Regions from separate parts of the Pseudomonas sp. TH04 genome, predicted to be linked through region 2. Evidence: riboswitches for the same ligand, from Rfam matches in the RefSeq annotation. Region 2 holds a riboswitch; each other region holds the start of a gene.
The links. Region 2 has a riboswitch for cobalamin ahead of JFT85_RS25755 (ABC transporter substrate-binding protein). Riboswitches for the same ligand answer to the same signal wherever they lie in the genome.

Region 1 (4,601 bases), 4.6 Mb from region 2:
AACGCCTCACCGGCGGGCATGCTGGTTTTGTCGGCGTAACGGGTCAGGATCACGCTTTGGGCGATGTCCGGCAGGGTCAGTTCCGCCTCCAGCAATGCCGCGCAGGCCGCCACCGCGGTGACCCCGGGAATAATCTGGAAGGGAATGCCCCGCTCGCGCAAATGGCGGATTTGTTCGCCAATCGCCCCATACAGGCTCGGGTCGCCGGAGTGCACACGCGCCACGTCCTGGCCCTTTGCATGGGCCGCCTGGATCAACTCGATGATTTGTTCCAGGTGCAATTCGGCGCTATTGACCACCTGTTCCGCCTGATGGCCCTCCAATACGGCGGCGGGCACCAGCGAGCCGGCGTAAATGATCACCGGGCAACTGCGGATCAGCCGCTGGCCTTTGACGGTGATCAATTCCGGGTCGCCGGGGCCGGCGCCGATAAAGTAGACGGTCATGGGGAATTCCTGTTGAAAAACGGGCGAGCATGAAGATTGCTCATGATCGAGGAGGGCAATTATCGGGATTTTAGTCGGCGCATGCCAATGCAAAGGTGGCCTGGGCGGATTTTTTGCGCGTAATCAACAGGCGGGCAGGGCGCTGGGAGAGCTGTTCAACCAGGGCCAGGGCGGCGCTTTCGGCGATGCCATAGCAGCCAGTATGCGCAAAGGCGACGGCTGACTTGTGGCTCAAACGGTCTTCATAACCGGTTAAGTGTTCTGCGCCAAAACACTGCAAGGGCAGTTCCAGCAGTCGGGCCAGGGCCAGCAAGCCCGGTTCAGCCTGTTTGCGATCAATGCTTGCCAACGCCGTGATGCGATGGCGCGCAATGCCGGCGTCGGCGAGGGCGGTGTCAAACAGGCTGAGCAGGCTGTGAACATCACAGCCCCGTTGGCAACCCAGGCCGACCACCAGTGTCATGCCGCGTATTGACCGTCGCGGTTGCGGCGGAACAGCCACGCGCTGATCAAGCCCAAGGCCAGCCAGAAGGCGACGTTGGTCAGTTGCGAGGCGATCTTGAACTGCGCTTCCAGGGCTTCGGGTGCCAGCATCGAATGCACTTCAGGCTGCGGCGCGCCGATGATATGTGGCACGGCCAGAATCGCCACGCCCAGTATTTTCAGCAGCCCGTTGCGGCCAAACACCAGCAGCGCGATCCCCGCAGCGGTAGAGGCCGCGGTACCGATCCACCAGATCTGCCGTTGCGCCAGGTCGGCGGCAGCAGTGCCCGGCAATTCCGGCGGCAGGCCCAGGGTGGGGGCCAGTACAAAGGTTGCGTAACCGGCCAAGCCCCACAACAACCCTTGGGCCGTGCGGGTCGGTGCGCGCAAGGTGTAGAGACCGGCCAGCATCAGCGCGAAACCGACCGCTACCACCAGGTTGCCGCCGGTGGTCGACAGCACACGCTGCCAGCCATTTTCCGGCTCCCAGGCTTCGGCGTCGTGGGTGTGGGCTGCGGCGCCAGCGGCGTGTGCGTGAGCCACTTCGGCGACCGGGGCATTTTCAAAGGTTTCCGCCTGCAGAATCAGCGGGGCGACCCAAAAACTTTGCAGCAAGGTCAGCAACAGGGCGGCCAGCAGGCCGGTGAAACCTGCGGTTTGGGCAATACGCTTGATCATGTCGGCAGGCCTCAGTGGCACGGGAACGCGGCGCTGTGGCGGGTATCGTGGGCCGCGTTGTGCACCGCCTCGATATGCGAGAAGCCGGCGAAATACACCAGGCACGCGCCCAGAATCGACGCGCCGATGGCGGCACTCAGGCGTTGGCTCAGGGTGGCGGTGCTGCTGGTGGTGTGCGAGGTGCTGCTGATGATCGACATGGCGCGTCCCTTCTGGGTGTCAGGGTGAAACGAGCGCATGCAAACCCCGCGAGCCAGGCACGCAGGGTTCTGAACAGCGCCCGCCCACCGCGGGTTTGTTATCTGATTTTTCGGGCCGGTCTCCGGGCTTGCGAGGGGGCTCTATGAACAGAGTCCTGAAAGCATCGCCTTCCCATGCCAGGGGCACAGTGGCTGTGACGCTTCGCTCGCTTACCGTTGCGGGGGCAGCACCGGACTTCGCACGTGTCGACGTGAGTCACCGGTTTCCCGTTTCACCCTGTGAAGGGCACCCGAAACAAGAGGTGTAGGAGAGCATGGGCGGGGGATAGGCGTCAAATAGAGGTTTGGCGGCTCTCGAAATTCGCCAGCCGCCACCCGCTGGTTGGGCCGATCGATCAGTCCGGGTAGTGAAATTCCGGCGAGCTGTGGGTGCGTGTGTACTCAACGTTGCGCTGATCGAAGCGCTGATCTTGTGTTCCTGAGAACCCCAAAAAGCCCACGCCGATATCCAGGCGGTCAAGCAACTCTTTGCGTTTGAGCAGGGCCTGAGCGACCCCTCTCGCTTGCGGGCTGAAGGTGTTAGCGCTTGGCAGTTCACCGGAAGCTTCTCGCAACTCGGTGAAGTTCACGTACTTGTCGCCGCCGCCAAATTCGTTGAAGTGTTTGCCCACCAGGGTGATCAGCGCACGGTCGCTCAGGCGTTGGAAGTCACCGGTCTCAGTCGCGAGATCGTCTCGGCTGATTTGACCGTCCTTGCCGCTGGTAAAGTCCAGTTGCTGGAAGAGGTCTTTGCGCTTCAATACTTCCTGGGCAATCTCGATCTGCGTGTGGGTTGGCGGCACCCCGTTCAGCGGTCGTCCATCTGCCACTCGCTGAAGGGACTTTTTGGTAATGGTCTCGGTAAAGCGCGGATCGCTCATAGCATCAAAATAGGTTTGGAGTGCTTGCGCCAGTTCTCGGGGGTGGAGTTGGTCAACGGGCTCCGTCCAACGTGCAGTCGTAGGCGCGGCTTGCTGAGGGAGGAGAGCTGCGGGCAAGTGTGAATTGACATAGGGAGGAATCGTGAGCGTCATGGTGATTTCCGTTTTATGTTGAGGTCTGTTCACTCATATGTGTCGAATGCGGCTATGGCGTTCCCGGAGCGTTCGGTTAATAAGATCTGGAATTGTTTCAAGCCGCCGACGGCGAGCGCCCCGGTCCGTGTATCAATCAACGTTGACCCGCTTCCCCGCACTGCGTAGCCTTGCACCTTCGAGGTTCTTCGGCCCAGGTCGAAGCTAAGAAGGGAACGCGGTTCAAGCCGCGGCTGCCCCCGCAACTGTGAAGGGTTCATCTGACTGCCACGCCACTGCCGATACGGCGGGAAGGCGCACTCAGCGCCGGTCGCAAGACCCGCATGCCCCAAGCCAGGAGACCTGCCTCGTCACCGATTTTCTACTTCAACCGGGCGGGGTGATCCGGTGACGAAATCAGCTTCTGCGCGTTGCGCAGGGCCATCGTCCCGTATGCCCGCCCCAAAGGGCATCCGATGAAAACACTGGCCAAACTTCCCGTCACCATCGTCACCGGCTTCCTCGGCTCGGGCAAAACCACCTTGCTGCGCCATATGCTCGACAACGCCCAGGGCCGTCGCATCGCCGTGATCGTCAACGAGTTCGGCGAGCTGGGCATTGACGGTGAAATCCTCAAGCAGTGTTCGATCGGTTGCACCGAGGAAGAAGCCAACGGCCGCGTGTACGAACTGGCCAACGGCTGCCTGTGCTGCACCGTGCAGGAAGAGTTCTTCCCGGTGATGCGCGAGTTGGTCGCCCGTCGCGGTGACCTCGACCATATCCTGATCGAAACCTCGGGCCTGGCCCTGCCAAAACCCTTGGTCCAGGCCTTCCAGTGGCCGGAAATCCGCAGCGCCTGCACGGTTGACGCGGTCATCACCGTGGTCGACAGCCCGGCCGTGGCCGCCGGAACCTTCGCCGCGTTCCCGGACCAGGTGGATGCCCAGCGCAAACTCGACCCGAACCTGGACCATGAATCGCCGCTGCATGAGCTGTTCGCCGACCAACTGGCCAGCGCCGACCTGGTGATCCTGAATAAATCCGACCTGATCAGCCCTGAAGACCTGGCCCGCGTGCGCCTCGAAGTCGCCGAAGAGCTGCCACCCGCCGTAAAAATCATCGAAGCCAGCAGCGGTCGCCTGCCGCTGGACGTGTTGATCGGCCTGGGCGCCGGTTCCGAAGCACACATCGACGACCGCCACAGCCATCACGATCATCACCACGAAGGTGAAGACGACCACGACCACGATGCGTTCGATTCCATCTCCATCGACCTGCCGCAAGCCGATGAAGCGCTGCTGCTCGACGCCCTGACGCAGTTGGTGGTGCAACACGGCATCCTGCGCGTCAAAGGTTTCGCGGCGATCCCGAACAAACCGATGCGCCTGCTGATCCAGGGCGTGGGCACACGTTTCGACAAGCACTTCGACCGTGCCTGGCAGGCTGATGAAGCACGCGTCACGCGTCTGGTGCTGATCGGCCAGGCGCTGGACGCGGCGGGCCTCGAAGCGCAACTGCGCGCCGCCCTCAGCGTTTAACCCATGCACCTGCTCAGGACCCAGCCCGGCGGTTTCGTCTCGGAAGACAACATTGCCGACTTAGGCCAAACCCCCGCTGAACTGGTGATCCTGTGCAGCGGCGACTCCAGCCTGGCACTGCTCGCCGAAGCGGCTCAGCAGTTACCCGACGACTACCCCAGCTTTCGCCTGGCCAACCCGATGCAGGTGCAAAACCATGCCTCT
Region 2 (4,601 bases):
ATCAGCGTGCGCGACAGCACATCCGCCGCAATCAAAAACAGCGCGCCGCCCAAGGCACTAACCGGCAGCAACCGCGAATGCCCGGTGCCGACCAGCAGGCGCACGGCGTGGGGAATCACCAGCCCGACAAAGCCGATCGAGCCGACAATCGACACCATCACCGCCGTGACCAGCGCGGCGCAGCCCACCAGCACAAACTGCACGCGCCGCACCGGGATGCCCAGGGACGCGGCGGAGTCCGTGCCAAAGGTAAACGCATCCAGCGCGCGGCGGTGCCACAGGCACACCGCCAGGCCTGCGACCGCCACCGGCACCACCAGCCACACCGACGGCCAGCGCACGCCGCTGAGGTTACCCAGCAGCCAGAACAGGATGCCGCGGGCCTGCTCGGAACTCGCCGATTTGGTGATCAGGAACGCGGTAAGGGCATTGAACAGCTGCGAGCCGGCGATGCCAGCGAGGATGATCTGCCCGGTGCCGGTGGACGAGCCGCTGGCGCGCGCCAGCAAGGTCACCAGTGCAAAGGCCGCCATGGCCCCGACAAATGCGCCCGCCGACAACGAAACCAGCCCGCCGCCCACGCCGATCAGGGCAACCAGCACCGCGCCGGTCGATGCGCCGGCGCTGATGCCCAGCAGGTACGGGTCAGCCAACGGGTTACGCAACAACGACTGCAAAATCACCCCGCACGTGGCCAGCCCGGCCCCGCACGCCGCCGCCACCAGGGCGCGGGTCAGGCGGTAGTTCCACACCACCCCTTCGTCGATCGGGTCCAGTACGTAACCCGCCGCCCACAGTTTGTTGGCGAGCACCTGGAGCACGACCTGTGGGGAAATGGCGGTTTCGCCGATGGCCACGCCGGCAAGCACGGCGAGCAGTAACAGGGCGAGGGCGAGCAGGCTACGTATCATTTGCGCAGGTCGTAGCCGTCGATGGCGTGGGCCAGTTGTTCCAGGCCATCGAACGTGCGGATGCTGGCCTGCAAGGCCAGGGCGTCGAGGATGATGATGCGGTTGTGTTTGACCGCGTCCATATTGCGGGTCACCGGGTCGCTGCGCAGGAAGGCGAGTTTCTTTTCATGGTCGTCGGCCGGGTAGCGGCGGCGGTCCATGCGGGCGATCACCAGGAAGGTCGGGTTGGCCTTGGCGAGGGTTTCCCAGCCGACGGCGGGCCACTCTTCATCGGACTGCACAACGTTGTGCAGGCCCAGGGTTTCCAGGATGAATTCGGGCACACCTTTGTGGCCGGCGACGTACGGGTCGCTGGCCATCTCGGCGCTGGAGAACCAGACCAGTGCGCTGGCCTGCTTGAGGCCTTTGCTCTGCGCGGTGGCGACAGCGTTGGCCAGGCGCGCCTTGAGTTCGTCGTTCAGTTGCTGGCCGCGATCCTGTACATCGAAGATCTCGGCCAGTTGACGGATGCTTTTATAAATTGTGTCGATGCGAAACGGCTCCAGCCGCGTGCCGTCGGCACCCACCAGGTTGTCCTTGCCTTCGCAGTCGGAGGGCAGCAGGTAGGTGGGAATCTTCAGCTCGTGGAATTGCTCGCGGGTGCCAACCACGCCCTGTGGGCCGACCACCCATTCCAGCTCGGCGGCCACCAGTTGCGGGCGCTTGGCGATCACCGCTTCGAAGCTTGGCTCGTTATCGGCCAGGCGCTCGATGGTGTCGTTCTGCGCCTTGAACGTCGGCAGTACGCTGTTGAACCACAGCGAGGTGCCGACCACCGTGTTCGCCACGCCCAGGGCATAGAGCATTTCAGTGGCCGCCTGGCCGATGGTTACGCTGCGTGCGGGGGCTTGCGCGAAGGTCAGCGTGCTGCCGCAGTTCTGCACCGTCAGCGGGTAATGAGTGGGGGCCGCGTGGGCCAGGGCGCAGAAGCCCAGGCCGGTGAGCAGGGCGGTAATGCGAGGCAGCATGGGGCAATCTCCGTATGGACCGTACGTGGAACTGGAGCGGTACGGTTCGGAAACACCCCCTCGAAGGCTGCGGTTCAGGCAGGCGAGGACGTCCTTCCCGGACACCCCGCCGGTTAGTGAGTTACTGGGCCGGCAGGTCTCCTGACTGATGCGTCATCGCCTCGCTCCGGCCTTCCCGGGCAATGCCCAGTGGCGATGTGGAGCAGGCTCGGCACCTACAGTTGCGGGGGCAGTTTCGATTGGCGCGATGGGCTGCGCGTCGAATTCCCTATTAGTCCCATTTGGGAACCGGCGCGGTATGGTAGTCGATCGTGACCGGCAGGGGGAGCTTGATCTGCGTACCCCATACCCGTCGATCAGCGGGGCCGCCGGGCGTGTGGTGGCAAGGCCAGCGCCAAACGCCAGGGCAAGGGCCGTAAGTTGCTGGCGAGCAGGGCACGCCCGCTCGCCACCGGTAGTTGGCTTGCGCCAACTATCACGGCCAGCCTCAGAGACTTACTTGCGATCCAGCCACACCGTCTGCGCGTTGCAGAATTCGCGCACGCCAAAGTGCGACAACTCCCGCCCAAACCCGCTTTTCTTGATGCCGCCGAACGCGACCCGAGGGTCCGAGACGCTGAAGGCGTTGACGAAGATCCCGCCGGTTTCCAGTTGGTTGGCGATGTCGCGTGCCTTGGCCGAGTCGGTGGTGAAGACGCTCGCCGTCAGGCCAAACTCGCTGTCGTTGGCCAGGGCCACGGCGTGGTCGGCATCGCGGGCGGTGATGATCGAGGCCACGGGGCCAAACAGTTCCTGTTTGAACGAGGTCATCTGGTCGGTGACGTTGGCCAGTACGGTGGGCGCATAGTAGTTGCCGGCGCCGGGTACTTTGTGGCCGCCCAGCAGCAGGGTCGCGCCTTCGTCCAGGGTGGCCTGGACCTGGCCGTGCAACTCGTCGCGCAGGTCGAAGCGCGCCATCGGGCCGACGTAGGTGCTGGAAGCTGTCGGGTCGCCCATGACCAGGGCGCGGCTGGCTTCGAGGAATTTAGCGGTGAAGGCTTCTACCACGCCGTCTTCGATGATCAGGCGCTTGGCGGCGGCGCAGACCTGGCCGCTGTTCTGGAAACGCCCGATCACGGCGGCCTGGACGGCGGCATCGAGGTCGGCGTCGTTGAGCACGATAAACGGGTCGGAGCCGCCCAGTTCGAGCACGCATTTTTTCAGCGCGGCACCGGCCTGGGAGCCGATGGCCATGCCGGCGCGGACGCTGCCGGTTAACGTGACGGCGGCGATGCGTGGGTCGGCGATGGCGGTGGAGACGCCGTCCTGGGTCACGTTGATCACTTCGAACAGGCCTTCAGCGAACCCGGCTTTCTGGAACGCCGCTTTCATCAGGTAGGCGCTGCCCATGACATTCGGCGCGTGTTTGAGCACGTAGGTGTTGCCGGCGAGCATCGTAGGCACGGCGCCGCGCAGCACTTGCCAGACCGGGAAGTTCCACGGCATCACCGCGAGGATCGGGCCCAGCGGGCGGTATTCGATCTGGGCACTGCCGTTGTCCACCTGCGTTGGCTCCGGCGCGAGCATGGCCGGGCCGTGGGCGGCATACCATTCGCTGAGGTGTGCGCATTTTTCGATTTCGGCGCGAGCCTGGGCGATGGGTTTGCCCATTTCCAGGGTGATCATCTGCGCCATGTCTTCGGCTTGGTCACGCAGCGCACTGGCCAGGGCCAGCAGCCGCTCGGCGCGCTGGCTGACCGGCTGGCGGCGCCAGGTGCGGAAGGCGTCGGTGGCGCGGTTGAGCGCGGCGTCCAGTTGCGCCTCGGTTTCGTAAGGGTAGCTGCCGACCGTTTCGCCGTTGGCGGGGTTGATCGACAAGGCGTGGGTCTGTTGAGTCATCGCGTTCATGGCACCGTCCGGCTGAATGAGTGGAATGGGTTTAGCCTACGGGGCTGCATATTTTCTGGAAACTGAATAATATTAAGCAATACGTTCACGATTGGAGAATGACTTGGATCTGGTGCAGCTGGAAATCTTCAAGGCGGTTGCCGAGCAAGGCAGCATCAGCGCCGCCGCGCAGTTGATTCATCGCGTGCCGTCGAACCTGACCACGCGGATCAAGCAACTGGAACAAGACTTGGGCGTGGAATTGTTTATCCGCGAGAAAAGCCGCCTGCGTCTGTCACCGGCCGGGTGGAATTTCCTCGGCTATGCGCGGCGTATTCTCGACCTGGTGCAAGAAGCCCGCGCGACGGTGGCGGGTGAGGAGCCCCAGGGCGCGTTTGCCCTCGGCTCGCTGGAGAGCACCGCCGCCGTGCGTATCCCGGCGTTGCTCGCGGCGTATAACCAGAAGTACGCCAAGGTCGAGTTGGACCTGAGCACCGGGCCGTCGGGCACGATGATCGAAGGCGTGTTGTCGGGGCGCCTGGCGGCGGCATTTGTCGACGGCCCGGTGCTGCATGCCACGCTGGAGGGCGTGGCGGTGTTTGAAGAGGAAATGGTGGTGATTGCGCCGCTGCATCACGCGCCGATCACCCGCGGCCAGGATGTGGCGGGGGAGAGCATCTACACCTTTCGCGCGAACTGCTCGTATCGCCATCACTTCGAACGGTGGTTCTCACAGGATGGTGCGGTGCCGGGCAAGATTTTCGAGATGGAGTCCTACCACGGCATGCTCGCCTGCGTCAGCGCCGGCGCCGGCCTG
Region 3 (4,601 bases), 300 kb from region 2:
GCAACGGTTTACCGGCGCCGTGGTGGGCGCGAATCGCGTCGAGCATCGGGGTGTTTTCAGACAATGCCCGATGATGCAGTTCCGGGTAGCCACCCGGCAGGTACACGCTGTCGGCTTCGGGCAATTGGCGATCATGGATCGGCGAGAAGAAGCGCAATTCGGCGCCCATCGCCCGCAGCAAGTCGAGGCTGGCGCCGTAGGTGAAGGCAAAGGCTTCGTCGCGGGCCACCGCAATGCGCACGCCGGCGAGCAACGGTTCGGCCTCGATCACGTGCGGTGCGGCGAAGGTCACCGGCGGCGGCAACGCAACTTCACAACTGCTGCCCAGGGCTTGGGCGGCGGCGTCCAGGCGCACGTCGAGGTCATTCAGTTCGCTGGCCTGCACCAGGCCGAGATGGCGGCTGGGCAATTCAATCCCGGTTTCGCGAGACAACGCGCCGTACCAGCGCAGGCCTTCGGTGAGGCTGCCTTCCAGTAACTGTGCGTGGCGCAGGGTGCCGACGCGGTTGGCCAACACGCCAGCGAACGGCAAGTCCGGCTGATAGCGCGCCAGGCCCAAGGCCAGGGCGCCGAACGTCTGGGCCATGGCGGTGCCGTCGATCACCCCGAGCACCGGCACCCCGAAGTGCCGCGCCAGGTCGGCGCTGGAGGGCGTGCCGTCGAACAGGCCCATGACGCCTTCGATCAGGATCAGGTCGGCCTCACCCGCTGCTTCCCACAGCAAGCGGCGACTTTCCTGCTCGCCGACCATCCACATGTCCAACTGATACACCGGCGCACCACTGGCACGCTCATGAATCATGGGGTCGAGAAAGTCCGGGCCGCATTTGAACACGCGCACCTTGCGCCCCAGGTTGCGGTGCAAGCGCGCCAAGGCAGCGGTGACGGTGGTTTTGCCCTGGCCGGACGCCGGTGCGGCGATCAGTACGGCCGGGCAATGACGGGGCTGATTCAAAGTTCGACGCCCTTCTGTGCCTTGATGCCCGCCTGGAACGCGTGCTTGAGCATGCCCATTTCGGTGACGGTGTCGCCCATTTCGATCAGTTCAGGCTTGGCCCCACGGCCGGTGACCACGACGTGCTGCATCGGCGGGCGAGCTTGCAGGTCGGTGAGCACTTGATCCAGGTCGAGGTAACCGTGCTTGAGGGCGATGTTCAGTTCATCCAGCACCACCAGGCCGATGGACGGGTCCTGCAGCAATTCGCGGGAAACTGCCCAGGCCGCTTCCGCGGCGGCGATGTCGCGCTGGCGGTCCTGGGTTTCCCAGGTGAAGCCTTCGCCCATCACGTGGAAACGCACTTGCTCTGGGAAACGCCGGAAGAACAATTCTTCGCCCGTGCTGTGGCGCCCCTTGATGAACTGCACCACGCCGCACTGCATGCCGTGGCCCATGGCGCGGGCCAGCATGCCAAATGCCGAACTGCTCTTGCCTTTACCGTTGCCGGTCAGTACCAGCAGCAATCCGCATTCGTTCGGGGAATTGGCGATGCGCTCGTCGATCACGGCTTTTTTGCGCAGCATGCGCGCCAGGTGGCGCTCGTCGCGGTCGGGGGAATCAGTCATGGCAGCTCTCCGTTGGGGCTGGACAAAAACGGCGGGCAGGAAAAAGAAAAAACAGACAGCCAAGCATCGCCCACCGTGATGCTGTTGGATGATCCAGGCCGGTCTCCGGACTCATGAGTGGCGCGCTTGCTCACCGAGCGAGCAGGCCAACGGCGCGCCTTCCCATATCACGTGGATACAGTGGCAAAAGGCACCGTCTTGACTCATTTACCGTTGCGGGGGCAGCGCCGGAATCGCGGCAGCACTGTGTACAAGTGCGCTCACTCACCGGCTTCCCTGTTTCACTCTGTCGGCGTATCCGCCACAGAGCACCTGGAACAAGCCGCGAAGGTTAGTGGGTTGGGGATGGAGCGTCAATTAAAGCCGACCTTGGACTTGAACCATCGGACCAGCTCGCTCCTCTACCCTTACAGGTATTAAGGAGAAAACCATGCATAAAACCAGACTCGCCTTACTGATCATGCTGGCAGGCACCCTCGCGGCCTGCGGCGAAAGCTCTACGTTGAAGGTCTCCGACGGCACCGGGCCTTCGCCCAAACTGCCGGAGCCGAACAACACCCTGATCCCCACCGTGAACATTGCCCCGGCCATCGGCTGGCCCGATGGCGCCAAGCCAACCGCCGCCGCCGGCACTCAGGTGTCAGCGTTTGCCGAAGGCCTGGACCACCCACGCTGGCTGTATGTGTTGCCGAATGGCGATGTACTGGTAGCGGAAACCAACGCGCCGCCCAAGCCGGATGACGCCAAGGGCATTCGCGGCTGGGTGATGGAAAAAGTCATGGGCCGTGCAGGCGCAGGCGTGCCGAGCCCGAACCGCATCACACTGCTGCGCGATACCAACCACGACGGCGTGGCCGAGACCCGCACAGTGTTCCTGGAGAACCTCAACTCACCGTTCGGCATGACGCTGGTGGGTAACGACCTTTACGTCGCCGATTCGGACCAACTGCTGCGCTTCCCTTATCAGCCAGGTGCAACCTCGATCAAGCAAGCGGGCACCAAGGTCGTCGACCTGCCAGGCGGCAGCCTCAACCACCACTGGACGAAAAACGTGGTGGCCAGCAAGGATGGCAGCAAGCTATACGTGAGTGTCGGCTCCAACAGCAACGTCGGCGAGAACGGCCTGGAGGCAGAACAAGGTCGCGCCGCGATCTGGGAAGTCGACCGCGCCACAGGCCAGCACCGCATCTTTGCCTCCGGGCTGCGCAACCCGAACGGCATGGCCTGGGAACCGCAGAGCGGCAAGCTGTGGACGGCGGTTAACGAGCGCGACGAGATTGGCAGCGACCTGGTGCCGGACTACATCACCTCGGTCAAGGATGGCGCATTCTACGGCTGGCCCTTCAGCTACTACGGCCAGCACGTAGACGTACGCGTCTCACCACAAAACCCTGAGCTGGTCGCCAAGGCGATTGCACCGGATTATGCCGTGGGGCCTCACACCGCGTCCTTGGGGCTGACGTTCGCAGAAGGCAGCAAACTCCCGGCGCAATTCAGCAACGGCGCATTCATCGGCCAGCATGGCTCGTGGAACCGCAAACCACACAGTGGCTACAAGGTGATATTCGTGCCGTTCGAGGGTGGTCAACCCAAAGGGCAACCGGTGGATGTGCTGACCGGGTTCCTCAACAGTGACGAGAAAGCCATGGGCCGGCCGGTGGGCGTGGTGATCGATCAGCAGGGTGACTTGCTGGTGGCGGATGACGTGGGGAATAAGGTGTGGCGAGTGTCGGCGGTTAAGTAGTCGGCCGCAAAACCAGCGCAAAAAAAATGCGCGAGAGGCTGGCCCTCTCGCGCATTTTATTCACTGTTCAGCCTTAAGGATTGCGGGCCAGATGCTCAGCCGGCAACACGCGCTTGGCACTCAGGTAAGCATTTTGCCAATACGCTTTGGACAGCGTATCCAGTTTCACCGTACCTCCGGTTTGCGGAGCATGGACGAATCGCCCTTCGCCGACGTAGATCCCGGCGTGGCTGACGCGGGAACCACCACCGGTCGCAAAGAACAGCAAGTCGCCGGTTTGCAGGTTCTGCTCGCTGACATCCTGCGCACGCATCACGATCAGTTCACGCGTGGTTCGCGGCAAGGAGATGCCCGCGGCGTCACGGTAAACGAAGCCGATCAGGCCACTGCAATCAAACCCGGAGTCCGGCGTGTTGCCGCCCCAGCGATAAGGCGTGCCGACCAGGCCCAGCGCACGGAAGAGCACGTCTTCGGCAGCAGGCGAGAAACTTTGGCTGGAATAGTTGAACACCGGTTTCGGCTTGACCGCTACCGGGGCAGGCGGCGGTGGACGGCTTGCACAGGCGCTGAGGAGCGCGGCACAAACAAGAAGAATGAGGCGTGCTGAGGTCGACATGGGCAGAACAATCCTGATCTGGATGCGGCTTTCGCTGCCGAACGCTGAAAACCAGAACGCGCAAGCAAAGCTCGCGCGAACGGATTACAACAATGTCCAGAGATTCTAGCGCTTACACGTCAAACTTCAAGTATCACTTTAACTTTACTTGCTGGCAGTAACCGTAGTCGGGGCCATGGCGAGTGCACGCTTGGCTTCGATGAAGGTTTTGCTCCAGTAGCTGTCACCCAGGTTGTCGACTCGAACACCGCCACTGCGACGGCTGCTGGAGTGAATAAACTGGTTATCGCCCAAGTAGATACCGGCGTGACTTACGCGACCACGACCTGCCGTACTAAAGAAAAGCAGATCGCCAGGCTTGAGGTTATTGCGTGCGACCAACGGTGCATCCACGTTGATCATTTCACGCGTGGAGCGCGGCAGGTTCATGCCGGCTTCTTCGCGAAACAGGTAGCCGATGAAGCCACTGCAGTCAAAACCGGCTTCAGAGGTACCGCCGAAACGGTAACGGGTACCGATCAGGGACATGCCGCGCTCAAGGATGCTGTCGGCCAGAACTGGAAGCTGGTAAGGCTTGCTGCCGGAGAAGTCGGCCAGTTCTTTTTCAGTTGCGAGCTCTTCCTGGTAAACCGTGGAAGACTGCGATGCAACGAATTTTGCCTGGGAGTATTGTTGGGT

Region 1: linked by a shared signal. The riboswitch ahead of JFT85_RS04595 (CbtB domain-containing protein) and the one ahead of JFT85_RS25755 (ABC transporter substrate-binding protein) in region 2 are both predicted to bind cobalamin.
Region 3: linked by a shared signal. The riboswitch ahead of cobO (cob(I)yrinic acid a,c-diamide adenosyltransferase) and the one ahead of JFT85_RS25755 (ABC transporter substrate-binding protein) in region 2 are both predicted to bind cobalamin.

Annotation. Positions count from the first base shown of each region.
Region 1 covers NZ_JAEKEA010000001.1:1,062,937-1,067,537, reverse strand. Annotated here, with positions in the region: gene cobM (precorrin-4 C(11)-methyltransferase) at 1-446, opposite strand, end outside; gene JFT85_RS04605 (cobalamin biosynthesis protein) at 517-909, opposite strand; gene JFT85_RS04600 (CbtA family protein) at 906-1,607, opposite strand; gene JFT85_RS04595 (CbtB domain-containing protein) at 1,619-1,807, opposite strand; cobalamin riboswitch at 1,904-2,116, opposite strand; gene JFT85_RS04590 (hypothetical protein) at 2,203-2,880, opposite strand; cobalamin riboswitch at 3,045-3,244, shown strand; gene cobW (cobalamin biosynthesis protein CobW) at 3,336-4,397, shown strand; gene cobN (cobaltochelatase subunit CobN) at 4,401-4,601, shown strand, end outside.
Region 2 covers NZ_JAEKEA010000001.1:5,709,095-5,713,695, forward strand. Annotated here, with positions in the region: gene JFT85_RS25750 (FecCD family ABC transporter permease) at 1-911, opposite strand, end outside; gene JFT85_RS25755 (ABC transporter substrate-binding protein) at 908-1,918, opposite strand; cobalamin riboswitch at 2,033-2,226, opposite strand; gene JFT85_RS25760 (aldehyde dehydrogenase family protein) at 2,414-3,805, opposite strand; gene ptrR (putrescine utilization regulator PtrR) at 3,909-4,601, shown strand, end outside.
Region 3 covers NZ_JAEKEA010000001.1:5,408,768-5,413,368, reverse strand. Annotated here, with positions in the region: gene JFT85_RS24345 (cobyrinate a,c-diamide synthase) at 1-955, opposite strand, end outside; gene cobO (cob(I)yrinic acid a,c-diamide adenosyltransferase) at 952-1,563, opposite strand; cobalamin riboswitch at 1,643-1,894, opposite strand; gene JFT85_RS24335 (PQQ-dependent sugar dehydrogenase) at 1,994-3,307, shown strand; gene JFT85_RS24330 (C40 family peptidase) at 3,381-3,923, opposite strand; gene JFT85_RS24325 (C40 family peptidase) at 4,068-4,601, opposite strand, start outside.